DNA from 4 places in the Nonomuraea sp. NPDC050643 genome. Region 3 is predicted to be linked to each of the others. Evidence: riboswitches for the same ligand, from Rfam matches in the RefSeq annotation. Region 3 holds a riboswitch; each other region holds the start of a gene.
The links. Region 3 has a riboswitch for cyclic di-AMP ahead of AB0I15_RS40805 (NlpC/P60 family protein). Riboswitches for the same ligand answer to the same signal wherever they lie in the genome.
Positions count from the first base shown of each region.

Region 1: another riboswitch for cyclic di-AMP. It lies ahead of AB0I15_RS56465 (CHAP domain-containing protein); the one in region 3 lies ahead of AB0I15_RS40805 (NlpC/P60 family protein).
Region 2: another riboswitch for cyclic di-AMP. It lies ahead of AB0I15_RS23735 (hypothetical protein); the one in region 3 lies ahead of AB0I15_RS40805 (NlpC/P60 family protein).
Region 4: another riboswitch for cyclic di-AMP. It lies ahead of AB0I15_RS00905 (C40 family peptidase); the one in region 3 lies ahead of AB0I15_RS40805 (NlpC/P60 family protein).

Region 1 covers NZ_JBFAIM010000079.1:19,571-23,763, reverse strand. Annotated here, with positions in the region: gene AB0I15_RS56475 (hypothetical protein) at 1-234, opposite strand, end outside; gene AB0I15_RS56470 (aldo/keto reductase) at 332-1,153, shown strand; cyclic di-AMP (ydaO/yuaA leader) riboswitch at 1,628-1,764, shown strand; gene AB0I15_RS56465 (CHAP domain-containing protein) at 1,777-2,490, shown strand; gene AB0I15_RS56460 (alpha/beta hydrolase) at 2,757-3,569, opposite strand; gene AB0I15_RS56455 (LysR family transcriptional regulator) at 3,629-4,193, shown strand, end outside.
Region 2 covers NZ_JBFAIM010000017.1:17,457-21,649, forward strand. Annotated here, with positions in the region: gene AB0I15_RS23725 (DeoR/GlpR family DNA-binding transcription regulator) at 328-1,107, shown strand; gene galT (galactose-1-phosphate uridylyltransferase) at 1,104-2,183, shown strand; cyclic di-AMP (ydaO/yuaA leader) riboswitch at 2,252-2,395, shown strand; gene AB0I15_RS23735 (hypothetical protein) at 2,401-3,387, shown strand; gene AB0I15_RS23740 (M50 family metallopeptidase) at 3,462-4,193, opposite strand, start outside.
Region 3 covers NZ_JBFAIM010000041.1:108,996-113,188, reverse strand. Annotated here, with positions in the region: gene AB0I15_RS40815 (RDD family protein) at 1-267, opposite strand, end outside; gene AB0I15_RS40810 (amino-acid N-acetyltransferase) at 353-922, opposite strand; cyclic di-AMP (ydaO/yuaA leader) riboswitch at 1,198-1,348, shown strand; gene AB0I15_RS40805 (NlpC/P60 family protein) at 1,468-2,397, shown strand; gene AB0I15_RS40800 (LuxR C-terminal-related transcriptional regulator) at 2,425-2,637, opposite strand; gene AB0I15_RS40795 (cytochrome P450) at 2,945-4,027, shown strand; gene lysX (bifunctional lysylphosphatidylglycerol synthetase/lysine--tRNA ligase LysX) at 4,044-4,193, opposite strand, start outside.
Region 4 covers NZ_JBFAIM010000001.1:202,858-207,050, forward strand. Annotated here, with positions in the region: gene serA (phosphoglycerate dehydrogenase) at 1-80, shown strand, start outside; gene AB0I15_RS00895 (class I SAM-dependent methyltransferase) at 550-1,365, opposite strand; gene AB0I15_RS00900 (SSI family serine proteinase inhibitor) at 1,472-1,861, shown strand; gene AB0I15_RS00905 (C40 family peptidase) at 2,048-2,452, opposite strand; cyclic di-AMP (ydaO/yuaA leader) riboswitch at 2,648-2,788, opposite strand; gene AB0I15_RS00910 (3-isopropylmalate dehydrogenase) at 2,888-3,934, shown strand; gene AB0I15_RS00915 (branched-chain amino acid aminotransferase) at 4,159-4,193, shown strand, end outside.

The DNA.
Region 1 (4,193 bases), on a different contig from region 3:
GAAGGCGTCACCGATGGCCTGGACGCGCCGGGGCATGCTCTCGCGGGGCTCGGCCAGCTCCAGGCCGTCCGGCAGCCCGAGGGCGCGCAGTTCGCGGCGGGTCGCCTTCAGTGGCCGCAGGCCTGCCCGGGGCACGACGACGGACACCGGGCCGAGGAGCCCGGCATGATGGGCTTCGACGGCGCACAGCATCTGGAGCGGCGACTCCACCCAGGCCGACGCCTGTTTGACCACTCCTGCCCTCCCAGCCGGGTGATAGCCCGTTCACGACCGCTTCAAGCTAGCCCCGCCGCCTTAAGCGCTCAGAAACTGGGCGTGAACAATGGAGGGTATGAATTCGCTCATGCTCAACACGGACGGCGTGCAGATCCCGCAGCTCGGGTACGGCGTCTGGCAGGTTCCGGCCGACGAGGCCGAGCAGGCCGTGCGGACGGCGCTGAAGACCGGCTACCGGCACGTCGACACCGCGGCCGCCTATGACAACGAGGAGGGCGTGGGGCGGGCCGTACGCGAGAGCGGGCTGCCGCGCGAGAAGGTGTTCGTCACCACGAAGCTGTGGAACGGCGACCACGGCCGCGCCGAGGCCGCCTTCGACGAGAGCCTGGCCCGCCTGGGGCTCGACTACGTAGATCTTTACCTCATGCACTGGCCCGTGCCGAAGCAGGACAAGTACGTGCAGGCGTGGAAGGCCATGGAGAAGATCTACCGCGACGGGCGGGCCAAGGCCATCGGCGTCTCCAACTTCACGGTCGAGACGCTCACCCGGCTCATGAACGAGACGGACATCACGCCGTCCATCAACCAGATCGAGCTGCACCCGTACCTGCAGCAGCGGGAGATGCGGCGCTTCCACGAGGCCAACGGCATCCTCACGGAGGCGTGGAGCCCGCTGGGCCAGGGCAAGGGGCTGCTGGACGACCCGGCGCTGAAGGTGCTGTCGGACAAGCACGGCAAGACGCCGGCGCAGATCGTGCTGCGGTGGCAGTTGCAGGTCGGCAACGTCGTCATCCCCAAGTCCGTGACGCCGTCGCGGATCGCCGAGAACATCGACGTGTTCGGCTTCATCCTGGACACCGAGGACCTCGCGGCCATCGGGGCGATGAACAAGGGCCGGCGCTTCGGGCCGGATCCGGACACCTTCAACATGACGTGACGAGGATCCCCGGCGGGCGGGCTCCGCTACGAGCGGCCGCCCGCCGGCGCCCCAGGGAATGAACCCAGAGCGGCCCGTGTTGTCCCCTACCTCGGCCGCCAGGACGCTTTCATGGCGATCACATTGCCCGGGAATTACCCTGGTCAGGCCGGTGTTGTAGCCAGTCGACGCGGACGGAAGCCGCGGACCCCGCGAACGTGGGGCTCCGGTGGCGGATCCCCGGCCACGAACGGATCGGGCACACACCGAACCGCGTCATCCCGGCCGGCAGGCGGAACGAATTTCTCGATCTTGCCTCTTGACGAATCCCTTGCCATGACAGGGGTTCCGGCCGACGCTCACAGGCACGTCGCCTAGCTGGGCTTTTATGGATTTGTAATCCTCTTGCCTCATGTATTACCTTATGGGGCATCTTGAGACATACATCCGGTTTGTCCGGCTATGTCTGACCATCGCACGACACATCACAGGATCGTCCTGTGACCGCTGAATCCGCCTCCGGGCGGAACCGGGGACCCAGTCCTTTGGGGTGAATCGGCACTTCGGTGCCGTAGGGCAGCTTCCACGCCCGAACCCGTCAGCTAACCCGGTAAGCGGCATGGAAGCAAGGAGTAACCCCCTCGATGGCCAAGCATCCTATTACCGCTGCACCCAAGGTCAACATCGCTCGCGCCGTTCTCGGCGCCACCATCATCGCCTCGGCCCTCGGCGGCCACGCCGCCACCGCCAACGCCGACACCCCGACCGGAGTCGCCGCGGCCACCGCCGCGAAGCACCCGACCGCCGCGATCGCCGCCCACAAGGCCGGCGCCAGCACCGACCACTCCGAAGAGACCAAGGTCAACGTCACCGCCAGTCAGGTACTCGCCCTGGCCAAGGCCCAGGTGGGCACCTCCGAGAACGCCAGCGGCGGCGGCACCAAGTTCCAGCAGTGGTACGCCAACTCGCAGCGCGCCGCCGAGACCGTGGCCCGCGACGGCGGCAACCGCGCCGCGTACCTGAACGCCGCCTGGTGCTCGATGTTCGTCTCCTGGGTCGGTGAGCAGACCGGCGCCCGCCCGCAGGTGGGCTGGGACGCCTACACCGTCGCCCACGCCAAGTGGTTCGCGGCCAACAACCGCTTCGGCACCCTCGCCAAGCCCGGCGCCGTCGTCTTCTTCTCGTGGAGCGGCAGCAAGGACATCAGCGACATCCAGCACGTCGGGTTCGTCGTGAAGGACAACCAGAACGGCACCATCTCCACCGTCGAGGGCAACACCGGCAACGGCAAGGTCGAGGAGCGCACCCGGCCCAAGTCGCAGGTCGTCGGCTACGGCTACCCCGAGTACGCCGCCTGACGAGGACGGCCCGAGAGGGCCCCTGCCTTTCCACAAGCGCGCGTCTCCCCACAAGGGAGGCGCGCGCTTGTCGCATTTCCCAACACGACACCGGCGGCCTGGCTCTGGAACGTCATGGCCGTCGGCTGGTCACCGTCCGCTGACGGGTTGAGCGCCGGTAAAGTCACGGTCACGGCCTGACGGACACGTACGCGGGTCAGCGTGCCCCTCCTGCGACGTTCCTTTCGCGGGCAAGGCGCCGGCGTAAGGCCCGTTCAGGGGCTGGGTCAGCTGAGGAAGAAGTTCGCCAGTGCGCCGGCGACCCCGGCCGGGTCGTTCTCCATCGGGATGTGACCGGCCCCCGGGATCCGGACGAGCGTGGTGTTCGGCATCTCGGCCGTGAACCGCTCGGCGTGGCGTACCTCCTGGAACGTGTCGTCCTCCCCCCAGACCAGCAGCTTCGGCGTCTCGTCGGCGCGCAGCGCGGGGACGAGGTCGAGCGTGTAGCGGCTGTCGGCCGCGCCGGCCAGGGCCATCCAGGACCGGCAGACCCGCGCGTCGGTCCACGGGTCGAGGTAGTCGGCCAGCTCGGCCTCCGTCGCCGGTCGGGCCAGGGCCGTCGTGACCGCCGTACGGCGCGCGGCCAGCACGTCCTCGACCGTCGTCGCCGCCACCACGGCCGGGTCGCGGAAGCGGGCCACCCCCGGCACCGGCCACGAGTCGTACGTGACCGAGTTGACCAGCGCCAGCCTGCGCACCTTCAGCGCGTCACCCACCAGCAGGTGCTGCGCGACCGCGCCGCCGATGTCGTGCCCGGCCACGGCGAGCGGCACGTCCGCGCCCAGCGCCGCCGCGAACCTGGCCACCCAGGCCGCCAGCGCGGGCACGGTGGCCGTTTCCGGGGTCAGCTCCCCCTCCGAACGCCCCAGCCCGGGCAGGTCCACCGCCACCGGCCGCAGCCCGGCCGCCGCCAGGTCGCCGAGCACCGGCCGCCACACCCGGCTCCAGTAGGTGCCGTGCAGCAGCAGCACCATCGGGCCTCGATCGCCCGCCGTCAGATATCCGGCCCGCAGCCCGTCCACTTCGATCGTCTTCCGCATGGCCATAACCATGATGTTCTTGAGAGGGCCCGGTCAAATATCATCTAGGGTATGGCGGTATGACATTAGCGCAGCTCCGGGTGCTGATCGCGGTCGCCGAGCGCGGCGGTTTCACGGCGGCGGCCGAGGAGAGCGGCATGTCCCAGCCCGCCGTCAGCCGCGCCATCGCCACGCTGGAGCGCGAGCTGGGCGCGGCCCTGTTCGTACGCCACCGCGACGGCATCGCCCTCACCGAGGCCGGCCGCCGCGCCCTCACCCGGGCCCGCGAGGCGCTGCGCCACTTCGACCTCATCCGCGCCGACGTGGCCGCCGCCAGCGGCCAGATCACCGGCGAGCTGCGCTTGGCCAGCCTCCCCAGCGCCACGGGCACGCTCGTGGCCAGGCTCCTGCGCGCGTTCACCGACCGCTACCCCCAGGTCCGGGTACGCCTGTTCGAAGGCGTCGACGACGACATCCGCGAATGGCTGCACCGGGGCGCCGCCGAGGTCGGCGTGGTCACCCTGCCCGCCCCCGGCCTGCACACCGCGCACCTGAGCACCCACGACATGCTGGCCGTCATGCCCGCCGGGCACCCGCTGGCCGCCCGGAAGGCCGTGCGCCTGGCCGACCTGGCCGGGCGGCCGT
Region 2 (4,193 bases), on a different contig from region 3:
GCCGCCCGGAAGGCGGCCACCCGCCCCGTCATCGCGCCGTGGGACGCTTGCCGTGGTTCGCCTTCTTCTTCTTGCGTGCCTTGCCCTTGCGTGCTCGCCTGGCCATAAGCTCGCCTCCGATGTCCGGCCGGCTCAACGACGCCGGTTGAATGAGTGCCGGTTGAATGGTGTCGCCGGCCAGTGCCGCCGTCAGGCGACGCTGATCGACCGCACCATGAGCCCCCAACGTCCCTCTCCCCGTTGACCAGCGCAAGCAGTCCACGACGAACTAACATTCCCCAACAATTCCGTGTCATAATTTGGTGGAATCTGTTGGAAGGGGCGGACGTGCTCGCACAGCAGCGTCAGCAGACGATCCTCGAACGCGTGCGCAGCAACGGCGGCGTCCGGGTGGCCGATCTCGTACGCGAGCTCGGCGTCTCCGACATGACCATCCGCCGCGACCTCGAGGTGCTGGCCGAGCGCGGCCTGCTGGAGAAGGTGCACGGCGGCGCGACCGCCCTGGGCCCCGGCTCGACCGAGGAGCCCGGCTTCACCGCCAAGTCCGCCCGCCAGCAGCAGGAGAAAGAGGCCATCGCGCGGCGCGCGGCCCAGCTCGTCCGGCCGGGGACGGCCGTGGCCCTGTCCGCCGGCACCACGACGTGGGCGCTGGCCCACCATCTGATCGGCATGCCCGACCTGACCGTGATCACGAACTCGATCCCCGTCGCCGAGGTCTTCCACCGCAACCCGCGCGCCGACCGTACGGTCGTGCTGACCGGGGGCGTGCGCACGCCGTCCGACGCCCTGGTCGGCCCCGTGGCCGTGTCCGCGATCCGCCGGCTGCACGTGGACACGCTCTTCCTCGGCGTGCACGGGATGAGCGTGCGGGCCGGGTTCACCACGCCCAACCTGCTCGAGTCGGAGACCGACAGAGAGCTGGTCACCGCCGCGCACCGGCTGGTCGTCCCCGCCGACCACACCAAGTGGAACACCGTCGGCATCAGCACCATCGCCGAGCTGACCGAGGCCGACGTGGTCATCAGCGACGCGGGGCTGCCCGAGGACGCACGCACTGAGCTGGCCGAACGGGCCGGAGAACTGATCATCGCGGAGGGCTCGCCTTGAAACGCACCATCACCCACCTGGCCGACGGCCGAGAGCTGATCTACTTCGACCGGCGCGACGACGCCGACAGGAGCGCGATCGACCGACGGACGCTCGAGCCCCGGCCGGTGGCGTCCGAGCTGCGTTACGACCCGCTGACGGAGGAGTGGGTCGCGATCGCCGGGCACCGGCAGACGCGGACGTTCCTGCCGACCGGTGGCACCGCCGAGTGCCCGCTGTGCCCGTCGTCGGACGATCGCTCGACGGAGATCCCGGCGTACGACTACGACGTGGTGACGTTCGAAAACCGCTTCCCCTCCTTTTCTGGAAATTTTGGGACTTATCAGGATGTCGGCGGTCTGAGTGAGGTCCGTCCGGCTGTGGGGCGGTGTGAGGTGGTGTGCTTCACCTCTGACCACTCCTCCTCCTTCTCCCGGCTCCCCGACGCCCAGGTGGAGCTGGTCATGGAGGCGTGGGCCGACCGCACGGCCGAGCTGTCCGGGATCGAGGGCGTGGAGCAGGTGTTCTGCTTCGAGAACCGGGGCGAGGAGATCGGCATCACGATCTCCCATCCGCACGGCCAGATCTACGCCTACCCCTACGTCACGCCCAGGACCAAGCTGCAACTCGGCGCGGCCTCCCGGTACAAGGGCCCCGGCAACCTGTTCGCCGACGTGCTGGCCGCCGAGCGGGCGGCCGGGACCCGGGTGGTGGCCACGAACGAGCTGTGGACGGCCTTCGTGCCGGCCGCCGCGCGGTGGCCGTTCGAGGTGCACGTGTATCCGCACCGGCAGATGCCCGATCTGGCGGCGCTCACGGAGGAGGAGCGGGCTGCCTTCGCCCCGCTGTACACCTCGGTGCTGCGGGCGTTCGACGGGCTGTTCGGCGTCGTGATGCCGTACATCTCGGCGTGGCACCAGGCGCCCGTGCGGCAGGACCGGGAGCTGGCGTACCTGCATCTGGAGCTGTTCAGCGTCCGGCGGGCGCCGAACAAGCTGAAGTTCCTGGCGGGCTCGGAGTCCGCGATGGGCGCCTTCGTGAACGACGTGCTGCCGGAGGAGGCCGCCCGCATGCTTCGATCACAAGTAGATCACTAATAGATTTCTACTTAAGGTCGCATGACTCGTGATCTACCACTAATATCCCCATATGCACCGACCGTAACGGTCGTTGCACGCCTAATCCCGGGCGCGTCACCCGGGAGCCGGGGACCCAATCCGCACCTGGGGTGAATCCACTTCGGTGGTAGGGCCGCAGCCTCCCATGCCCGAACCCGTCAGCTAACCCGGTCGGCAGAGGGAGAGGAACACCTACGTGGCGGCTTCGTCCCCCGCGAGTCTTGCCATCTGTCTCATCACCGCCACCGCCTTCGCCGCCCTCCCGGCGACCGCGGCGTCGGCCTCCATAACAGCACCGGCCGCGGTGCAGTCCGCCCCCAAACCCTCGGAATCCCAGCTTCGCGCCCAGCTCAAGCGGCTCAACACCAAGGTCGACAAGCTGATCGAGAAGTACAACCTCAAGCGTGTCGAGCTGGCCAAGGCGCAGGAGGCCGCCAAGGCGGCGAAGGCCAGGCTGGCCACCGCCGAGCAGACGCTGGTGACCGCCGAGCAGCGGGTGGCCGAGATCGCCCGGCTGCGCTACCAGAACGCCGACGCCTCGCTGCCCGGCTTCATGCTTCCCGACAACAGCTCGAGCGCGGCCCTGCTCGAACAGCTCACGGCCGAGCAACAGGCCGTCGTGCAGAGCGTGGCCAAGGCCCGCGACGACAGGAAGAAGGCCAGCGAGGAGGCCGCGGCGCTGGCGGACAAGATCCGCGACGACGCGGCCGAGGTGACGAGGCAGCGCGACGACGCCGAGGACGTCATCAAGGACATCCGCGAGAAGCTGGAGGACCTGGTGCCGTTCGGGTCGGGCCGCAACACCGACGGCTCCTGGGCGCCCGAGCTGCCGAGCGGCACGGACAACATCACCTCCCGTACGCGGCTGATGAAGGCGCAGGTGGAGAAGAACTTCTCGCTGCCGTTCGACGTGGGCTGCTTCCGCTCCGGCTCGAGCGGCGAGCACCCGCTCGGGCGGGCGTGCGACTTCATGATGAGCACGGGCGGGTCGATGCCCAGCGCCGCCAACAACGCGCTCGGCGACCGGATCGCGGAATGGGCGATCAAGAACAAGGGCAAGCTCGGCCTCAAGTACGTGATCTGGAAGCAGCGCATCAACCACGGATCCGGCTGGCGCACGATGTCGGACCGGGGCAGCGTCACCGAGAACCACTACGACCACGTGCACATCTCGATGAACTGAGGCGGACGGCGGAAGGCCCCGCGGAACCGAGGGGTTCCGCGGGGCCTTCCGTCCGTTGTCGGCCGGGCCCGGGGTCAGTTGGTGAGCGTGAGCGGGTTGACCAGGTCGGCGTAGACCAGCAGGCCGGCCATGATCATCATCACGATCGCGATCGCGTACGTCAGCGGCAGCACCTTCGCGATGTCCACGTAAGCGGGCTCGGGCCGCCGCATGACCTTGGCGTAGCCCCGCTTGATGCCCTCCCACAGCCCGCCCGCGATGTGCCCGCCGTCGAGTGGCAGCAGCGGGATCAGGTTGAACATGCCGATGGCCAGGTTGAAGCCGGCCAGCAGGTTGACGAAGATGGCGATCTTCTTCTCGTTGGACAGGTCGGAGGCGAGGATCTCACCGCCCATGCGGCCCGCGCCGACCACGCCCACCGGGCCCTCGGGGTCGCGCTCCTCGCCCGAGAAGGCCGCGTGCCAGACGCCGACCATCTTCTCCGGCAGGTTGACCAGCGAGCCCGCCACCCTGGCCGTCAGCTCGCCCATGTAGCCGACGACCTGGCCGAGGCTCTGCTGCTGCATGACCTCGGTGGGCAGGACACCGAGGAAGCCGACGTTCTTGTCGACCTTCTCGGGGTCCTCGAGGTTGGGGCGGTCTTGGGCGATGAGCGTGACGTTGAGCGTCATCGGCTTGCCGTCGCGCTGGATGCCGAGTTGCACCGGGCCGGGGCCGTGGGAGCGGATCAGGCGGGTGGCGTCGGGCCAGGAGCCGATCGGCTTGGAGTCGAAGGAGACCAGGCGGTCACCCGGCTTCAGGCCCGC
Region 3 (4,193 bases):
CTGCTGCTGTCCGTAGCCCTGCTGCTGCCCGTACTGGGGCTGCTGGCCGTAACCCTGTTGCTGGCCATAGCCCTGCTGCTGCTGGCCATAGCCCTGCTGTCCGTACTGGGGCTGTTGCCCGTAGGCATCGTCCGCCCGGTAGCCGATCACAGTCGCGTCGGGGTCGGGCTCGCCGGGGTGGCGGCCCGTGTTCTGCTGCCAGGGATTGGCGGGCGCAGAATTCTCGCCGGATTCGTCCTGTGGGTACGGCGGCTGTCCGGTGCTCACCGTGTCACCTCGCTTCGAGTGCGCATGTGGCACGTGTCAGGACACATGCCTGTGCTGCCCAACGTATCGACATAGGTATCAACAATCACCTTTCCAACTGGTCAAGGTCCGCGTCACCCGATGTCAGATGGAGCAGCATGCGGGTGTTGCCCAGGGTGTTCGGCTTGACGTGTTCGAGGTCGAGGAACTCCGCCACACCCTCGTCGTACGAGGCCAGGAGTTCGGCGTACACCTCAGGCGAGACCGGCGTGCCCTGAATCTGGCGAAAGCCGTGCCTGGCGAAGAAGTCGACCTCAAAAGTTAGACAGAATACACGTCGCAGACCCAGATCCTTCGCGTGCTGTATCAGCGCCGAGACGATCCGGTGGCCGACGCCCATGCCACGGCTATCGGGATCCACGGCCACGGTGCGGACCTCCGCGAGATCCTCCCAGAGCACGTGAAGCGCGCCGCAGCCGACGACCTGCCCGCCCCGCTCGGCCACCCAGAACTCCTGTACGTCCTCGTACAGGGTCACGGTGGCCTTCTCCAGGAGCCGCGGGCCCGCGCCCGCATAGGTGTCCACCAGGCGTCTGACCGTGCGCACGTCGGGCGTGCGGGCACGCCGGACCACGACCGCGGTCTCGGGCACTGTCAGTTCGGCCACCTGCTCCATGGCTCTCCAGAGTACAGATGTCATTACGGTTCGGCCCTAACGCCCATGTCTCGGCCCATCCTGTGGCATCTCTTGGTCAGATGGGCGCGCGGCCGACGAGAACCTGCGTTCGGCAGATGCAAGGGCAAAGAGGGACATAAAGTCTGTTCTGCACGGGTGTGCACGAGATCACCTTGTGACCCTTCAGTTGTGAAACCTCTACAGACTCGGCAGTTGTGGTTGAGCACGAACCCGGAGTGCATTAGTGTCCAGCGACGATGTTCCCCGCGTGTCGCGGGGGGAACACGCCCAATCTCCGCAAGGAGAGCCGGGGAACCGCCGACGGCGACCTCCAACGCCGTCAATGGGGTGAATCCGAGATCATTCGGTAGGGCTGCTCCGGCCCGAACCCGTCAGCTAACCCGGTAGGCGTCGATGAGAGGAGCTGGTTGGTGAAGGGCACGCTCGGTCGTGAGGGGAAGTCGGCGGGCGAACACGCCCGCCCTCATGAACGAGTTCGGCGGCCATACCGCTTGGGTGTGGCGAGTCTCACAGTCGCCGCGTTAATGATCGCCGTTCCCGTCGGTTCGGCGTCCGCGGACCCCAAGCCCTCCCTCCAGGACATGGCCAAGCAGGTCGAGAAGCTGCACGTCGACATCGAGACGCTGGCCGAGCAGTACAACGACCAGCGGGAGAAGCTCAAGACCGCCAAGAAGGCGGCCGAGGCTGCGGAGAAGACGCTGTCGACCAGCGAGGCCGACCTCGCGGCCAAGCACGCCAAGGTCGCCATGCTGGCCCAGAACGCCTACATGACCGGCGGCCTGGGCAGGGTGCTGGCCTTCACCTCCGCCGAGGACCCCGACACCTTCCTCGACCGCGCCGCGACCACGTACGTGCTCGAGCAGCAGCAGGGCCAGGAGCTCAGCCAGGTCACCAAGGCCAGGGAGACCGCCGAGCGCGCCAGGTCGGGCGCCAAGTCGCGCATCGCGGAGGTCCAGAAGCTCGTCACCGAGCTCGACACCAAGCGCGACAAGATCACCAAGCTGGTCACCAAGGTCGAGAGCAACCTGTTCAGGCGAGCCCTGGGCGAGGCCGGCCGTCCCGGCACCCGGGCGACGCGCGTCAATCTGCCGATCGCCGGCGGCGGCAAGGCGGCCCAGGCGGCGCGGTGGGCGCTCACGCAGCAGCTCAAGCCGTACGTCTGGGGCGCGGAAGGTCCCAGCTCCTACGACTGCTCCGGTCTGGTCATGGCCGCCTACCAGCAGGTGGGCATCTCACTGCCCCACTACACCGGCAGCCAGTGGACCGCGGGCAGGCACATCGACCGCTCCGAGCTACGGCCGGGCGACCTGGTGTTCTTCTACAGCGACCTGCATCACGTCGGCATCTACCTCGGCGGCGGCATGATGGTGCACGCCCCGCAGACGGGTGACGTCGTACGGATCGCCTCGATCGCCCGGCGGCCGTTCGCCGGCGCGGTGCGCATCGCCGACTGAGAACGCTTTCCCCGTAACCGGACGCCGTTAGATCAACTGGCGGCGGGCAGCCCACGCCACGGCCTCGATCGCCGTGGCAACGCCGATACGGTCGCAGATGCACCGTAATCTTCGGCGTACTGTGCGTCCGCTGATATCCAGACGTCTGCCCACCCGATCGACCGTAACTCCTTTGGCCAGCTCCGCCAGTAACGCCAAATCCGCATGGCTCAGCTCAACGCCTTCAGTGAGCACATCCATCGGGAGCCCTCCCCCCCAACAGCAGAACTTGGGCCTCTCGACCGGGCCAAAGTTGCTCCTCGCAGACCGTAAACGCATCTTGGAAAGGTCGTCAAGCACGATAATCTCCGTGCTTGACGAGGTCTATTGACATGATCCGTTATATATGACGTACTCGCCATATGTCGGGACAGGTCGGCCTCGGATGAGCGATCTCATGGAGCCTTCCGGAACGGCGGATCCATTGTCAAAGAGCCCAGTGGATGTGCTGGGTTTTGATCCGTTCAATCCGGAATTTCTGCGTGATCCTTATGCCGGTTATCGCGAGATGAGCGCGCGTGGCGCGATCTTCCCCACGCGTGCGGGGTTACTCGTCGCCACCACCCACGACCTCTGTACGACGCTCCTGCGCGACCCCCGGTTCGGCCGCGGCTCCAGCCCCCTGAGCAACAGAGAGCCAGGTCAGCCCGTCGAATCGTTCCTCTGGATGGACCCGCCCGACCACACCAGGCTGCGGGGGCTGGTCAGCAGGGCGTTCACCCCGCGCATGCTCGAACGGCTCCGCCCCCGCGTCGAGGCGATCACCGCCGGGCTGATCGACGGGCTGTCGGATGAGGCCGACCTCGTGTCCGGTTTGGCATACCCGCTGCCGGTCATGGTGATCAGCGAGATGCTCGGGGTGCCCCCGGAGGACCATGAACGTTTCCGCGGCTGGAGTGAGACCCTGGCTCGCGGACTTGACCCGATGCTTACAGACGACCTCGTATCGGAAAGCGGCCGGGCCGGAAGGGAGTTTCGCGACTACTTCCGAGGGCTGCTCACATTACGGCGGGAGCGGCCCGGAGAGGACCTCCTGAGCGCCCTGGCGGGCGTCGAGGGGTTGACGGAGGCCGAGTTACTGGCCACCTGTGTGCTGCTGCTCGTGGCCGGCCACGAGACGACCGTCAACCTCATCGGCAACGGGGTGCTGCACCTGGCCGGGCGCGGCCTGCTGCGCCACGCGGCCGATCGGCCCAAACAGGTGGTCGAGGAGGTGCTCAGGTACGACCCGCCGGTCCAGCTCACCTCCAGGGTCGCGCTGGAGGACACGACGCTCGGCGGTGTGCCGGTGCCGAAGGACACCCCGGTGGTCGCCCTGATAGGCGCGGCCAATCGCGACCCCGCCGTGTTCCCCGATCCGGACCGGTTCGACGTGGCGCGGGATCCCGGGCGGCACGTGGCGTTCGGGCTGGGCATCCACTTCTGCCTGGGGGCGACGCTGGCCAGGATGGAGGGCGAGATCGCGCTCTCCGCGCTGGCCAGGGCGGCGCCGGAGCTGGAACTGACCGAGGCGGAGCCGCCGTACAAGGCGAATGTGGTGCTGCGCGGGCTGGCGAGACTGCCGGGCCGGCGGGGGCGGCTCATGCCGTGAGACGCCCCCGCGGCGCTCAGTGGGTGGGCTTGACCAGCGGGAACAGGATGGTCTCGCGGATGTTCCTGCCGGTGAAGGCCATGATCATCCGGTCGATGCCCACCCCCACGCCGCCCGTCGGCGGCATGGCGTATTCCAGGGCCTGCAGGAAGTCCTCGTCGAGCTG
Region 4 (4,193 bases), on a different contig from region 3:
CGATCCCGGCCGAGGTGGTCGAGCAGATCGCGGCGGAGATCGGCGCCGAGAGCGGCCGCACGGTCGACCTGGAGGACTGACCTCTCCTCGCGGCATCGCGACAAGGGGGCCGTCACCGGAAAGGGTGGCGGCCCCTTCGCGTCTCACCATGCGAGATACTAGGACATCCAACGAGATGCCTCAGGTACTGTTATCGGTAATGCGCCAGGTTCTCGTACTTATTACCTGCCGCGGCGGGGCCTGTTAGGGCAGGTCGACGACTCGCCGCGGTGTGCGGCGTCGCGTCGGCCGTCAAGTCCCTTCGTCCGGTCCGTGACCCGGACCACGAGATCAGGCCCGGTCGGATTCGCGACCGGAGTCCGGCTTCCCACTGAGACACGCCCGCGAAATGAGATGAGTCACATGTACGAGATGTATGCCTGGAACCGTGCCGAAGACCAGCAGGACGAGGCCGCCGAGGCCGTGCAGATCGCGCTGGACCGCCGCGACAACGGCGGCGCCCCGCAGAACTCCGGCCGGTAGCCCTTCAGGGCTCCAGCCGACAGTCCTTCAGAACTCCAGCCGGTAGAAGGCGGCCGACCGCCTCATCCCCGGCAGGGCCTTGACGATCCAGGCCGAGACGCGGTGGGTCTTCGACAGGTCCTCGAACCCGTCGATCTCGAACGCGCTCACCGCCGACACGCACCGCAGCCTCGGATGGATCGCCTCCAGAACGGCCGGGCCGTCGATGCCCCAGTGGACCGCGGCCCCGGCGTTCTGGACGGGCTTGTTGAGCTTCTGCAGCCGCAGGCCGAGCCGGCTCAGGGCGTCGAAGATCAACTGGCCGCCGGGGAAGCGCTCCACGATCGCCCGCAGGAGCTCCGGCCCTCCGGCCGGATCGAGGTAGTAGAGCAGGCCCTCGGCCACGACCAGCACCGGAGCGTCGCGGGGGACCTGCTCCAGCCAGGCCAGCTCGGTGGCCGACGAGCCGATCATGGTGTAACCGGGCCGCTCGGGGAACAGCCGCTCGCGCAGCTCGATGACCTCGGGATAGTCGAGGTCGTACCAGCGGACCGAGGGCGGCGGGTCCATCCGGAAGACGCGCGTGTCGAGACCGCAGCCCGGCTGCAGCACGATGGCCTCCGGATGCCGGGCCAGGAACTCGCCCGCCCACCTGTCCATGAACCGGGCCCTGAGGGCGACGGCCTCGGCGGTGCTGGGGGTGATGCCCGTCTTGGTGAAGTCGTGGTCGATCCGGCCGATCACTTCGTCGGCCATCCGGTCGCCCAGGATCGGGTTGGGGGAGCGCGCGTCGAGCGCCTTGCCGTACAGGGTGGCGAGGAGGGTCGCCTTCTCCTCGGTCAGATGCACCTTCTCGGGTGACATGCCTCCCACGGTACGTCCGTGACTGAGGTTACGGACACCTCTCCTCGCGGACACGGAGAGTACTGATAGCGTCGCGCTGCGTATCCGTTCGCTGAGGAGGTCCCCCATGCACGCTTCCCTGACCGCGATCCGTCGCGTCGCCGCCGTGGCCCTGCCCGCCGTGGCCGCCGCGGCCCTGCTCGCCGCGCCCGCCCACGCGCAGGCGGGAGAGCTGAGTATCACGAAGTACCACCAGGGCGCGGCGCAGCGCTGGTTCCTGACCTGTGACCCGGACGACGGCAGCCACCCCGACCCGGGCGCCGCCTGCGACATGCTCCGCAGGAGCGGCGGTGATCTGGAGCGGCTCAGGTTCCGCCCGGACGTGGCCTGCCCGCGCATCTACGACCCGGTCCACGTCAAGATCCGCGGTGTGTTCTACGGCGAGCCGAAGAACTTCGAGGAGACCTACCCGAACCCGTGCTTCGCGGACAACCTGGCCGCCCCGATCGTGCCCTGATCGCCCGGCGCGACCGGCGAGCGGCCCCGCGCCAGGCGGGGCCGCTCGCGGCTTTCTCGGAGCGGTGTTCTCAGTGCGGTGTTCTCAGTGCGGTGTTCTCGGGGCGGTGCTCTCAGGGTGGTGTTCCCGGAGCGGTGTTCTGAGGGTGGTGTTCTGGGGGTGTGTTCTCATCTGGGGGGTGTGTTCTCAGAGGGTGGCGGTGGGCATGTCCGGAGCCGGGGCCCGGCGTTTCTCCAGCACCTTGGACCAGCGGCGCACACCCGCGGGGTCGGGCCGGACCGCCCCCACGAAGGCGTCCCTGCGCCAGCTCGAAAGCTTCTCCTCCTTGACCACGTCACCGCTGCGCGGCGCGTGCACCATGAACCCGGGCTTGGAGATCATCCCCACGTGTCCCAGGTTGCTGAAGAAGACGAGGTCGCCGGGCTTGAGGTTCTCCCAGCCGATCTTCCGGGAGAACGCCCCGTACTGTTCGCGGGCGGTGCGGGGCAGTTCGATCCCCGCCGACTCGTACGCCCGGAGCATGAGCCCCGAGCAGTCGTATCCCCGGTCGCTGGTGCCGCCCCAGACGTACGGGATGCCGCGTTTGGTCATCGCGTAGTGGAGAGCGGCCTTCCAGGGCGGCGTGGGGACGCGCTTGGCCTGGATGCGCCGGATCTCGGCGCCGGTCAGGGTGGTGACGTCTTTGTCGGGGGTCGCCTGTTTGTCAGGGGCCGCCTGTGCGGCTGGGCTGGCCAGGATGAGCCCGGCGACGCCCGCCGCCAGGCCGATGGCGATGCGAGACAGAACACTGTCCTTCCACGAGGCCGGCCGGGTTAGCTGACGGGCTCGGGCCTGGAAGACGGCCCTACGGCGGTTGCCGATTCGCCCCAGGGGAAAGTGGGTCCCCGGCTCCACGCAAGGGCTGCGTGGATTAGGCCCGATGGACTCTAACGAAACGGTCAAAAGGTCGCAATAGGGACAAAACCGGGCGTCCGAAAAATGAGATGGTGTGTTCGTCAGTCGAGACGAGCCGGTAAGGTACCGCCCATGGAGTCGCGTAACATCCGCCTGGCCGTCATCCCTGGGGATGGCATCGGCACCGAGGTCGTAGCCGAAGGACTCAAGGTCCTGGAAGCGGTCGGCACGAAGATCGAGCCCACGCACTATGACCTGGGCGCCGCCCGCTATCACCGTACCGGGGAGACGCTGCCCGACGCGGTGCTCGAGGAGTTGCGCGGCTTCGACGCGATCCTGCTGGGCGCCGTCGGCGACCCGAGCGTGCCGCCCGGCATCCTGGAGCGCGACCTGCTGCTCCGCCTCCGGTTCGAGTTCGACCACTACGTCAACCTGCGGCCGGTCAAGCTGTTCCCCGGCGTCGAGACCCCGCTGGCCGACACGCCGCCCGAGGACATCGACATGATCGTCGTCCGCGAGGGCACCGAGGGCCTCTACGCGGGCACCGGTGGCGCCATGCGGCGCGGCACGCCGTACGAGATCGCCACCCAGGAGTCGCTCAACACCGCCTACGGCGTCGAGCGCGTGGTGCGTTACGCGTTCGAGAAGGCCAAGTCGCGCCCGCGCAAGAAGCTGACCCTCGTCCACAAGACGAACGTCCTCGCCTACGCCGGCGACCTGTGGCAGCGCACGGTCAACCGCGTGGCCGAGGAATACCCCGAGGTCACGACCGACTACAGCCACATCGACGCGGCCTCGATGTTCTTCGTCAGCCAGCCTGAGCGCTTCGACGTGGTCGTCACCGACAACCTGTTCGGCGACATCATCACCGACCTCGGGGCGGCCATCGCCGGCGGCATCGGCCTGGCGGCCAGCGGCAACATCAACCCCGAGCGGACCACGCCGAGCATGTTCGAGCCGGTCCACGGCAGCGCGCCCGACATCGCGGGCCAGGGCAAGGCCGACCCCACCGCGACCATCCTGTCCGTCGCCATGCTCCTCGACCACCTCGGCCTGCACGCCGAGTCGGCCAAGGTGGAGCAGGCGGTCGCCGACGACCTCGTGGAGCGCCTGACCGGCTGGGCCGGTCGCACCACCCACGAGATCGGCGACGACATCACCGCGCGAGTATCCGGCTAGGGCCGCCTAGCTCCGAACGCGCCTGGCGGTCCGACGAGGACTGCCAGGCGCTTTTTCGCGTCCAAAAGGACCAACCACCCCATCGGCCACTTGCCATCCCATATAGCGAGACAATAGGAAGTACGGGACTGCCTCCCGGGCACGACTGCTCCGCGCAGCAGATCCGCGGACAGTGGGCAGGTTCCGGTAGATTTCGGTAGATCGCAGAGAGAAGGACCGCCGTCATGACCATCGCTCAGAAGCTCAGCTTCGACGTGCA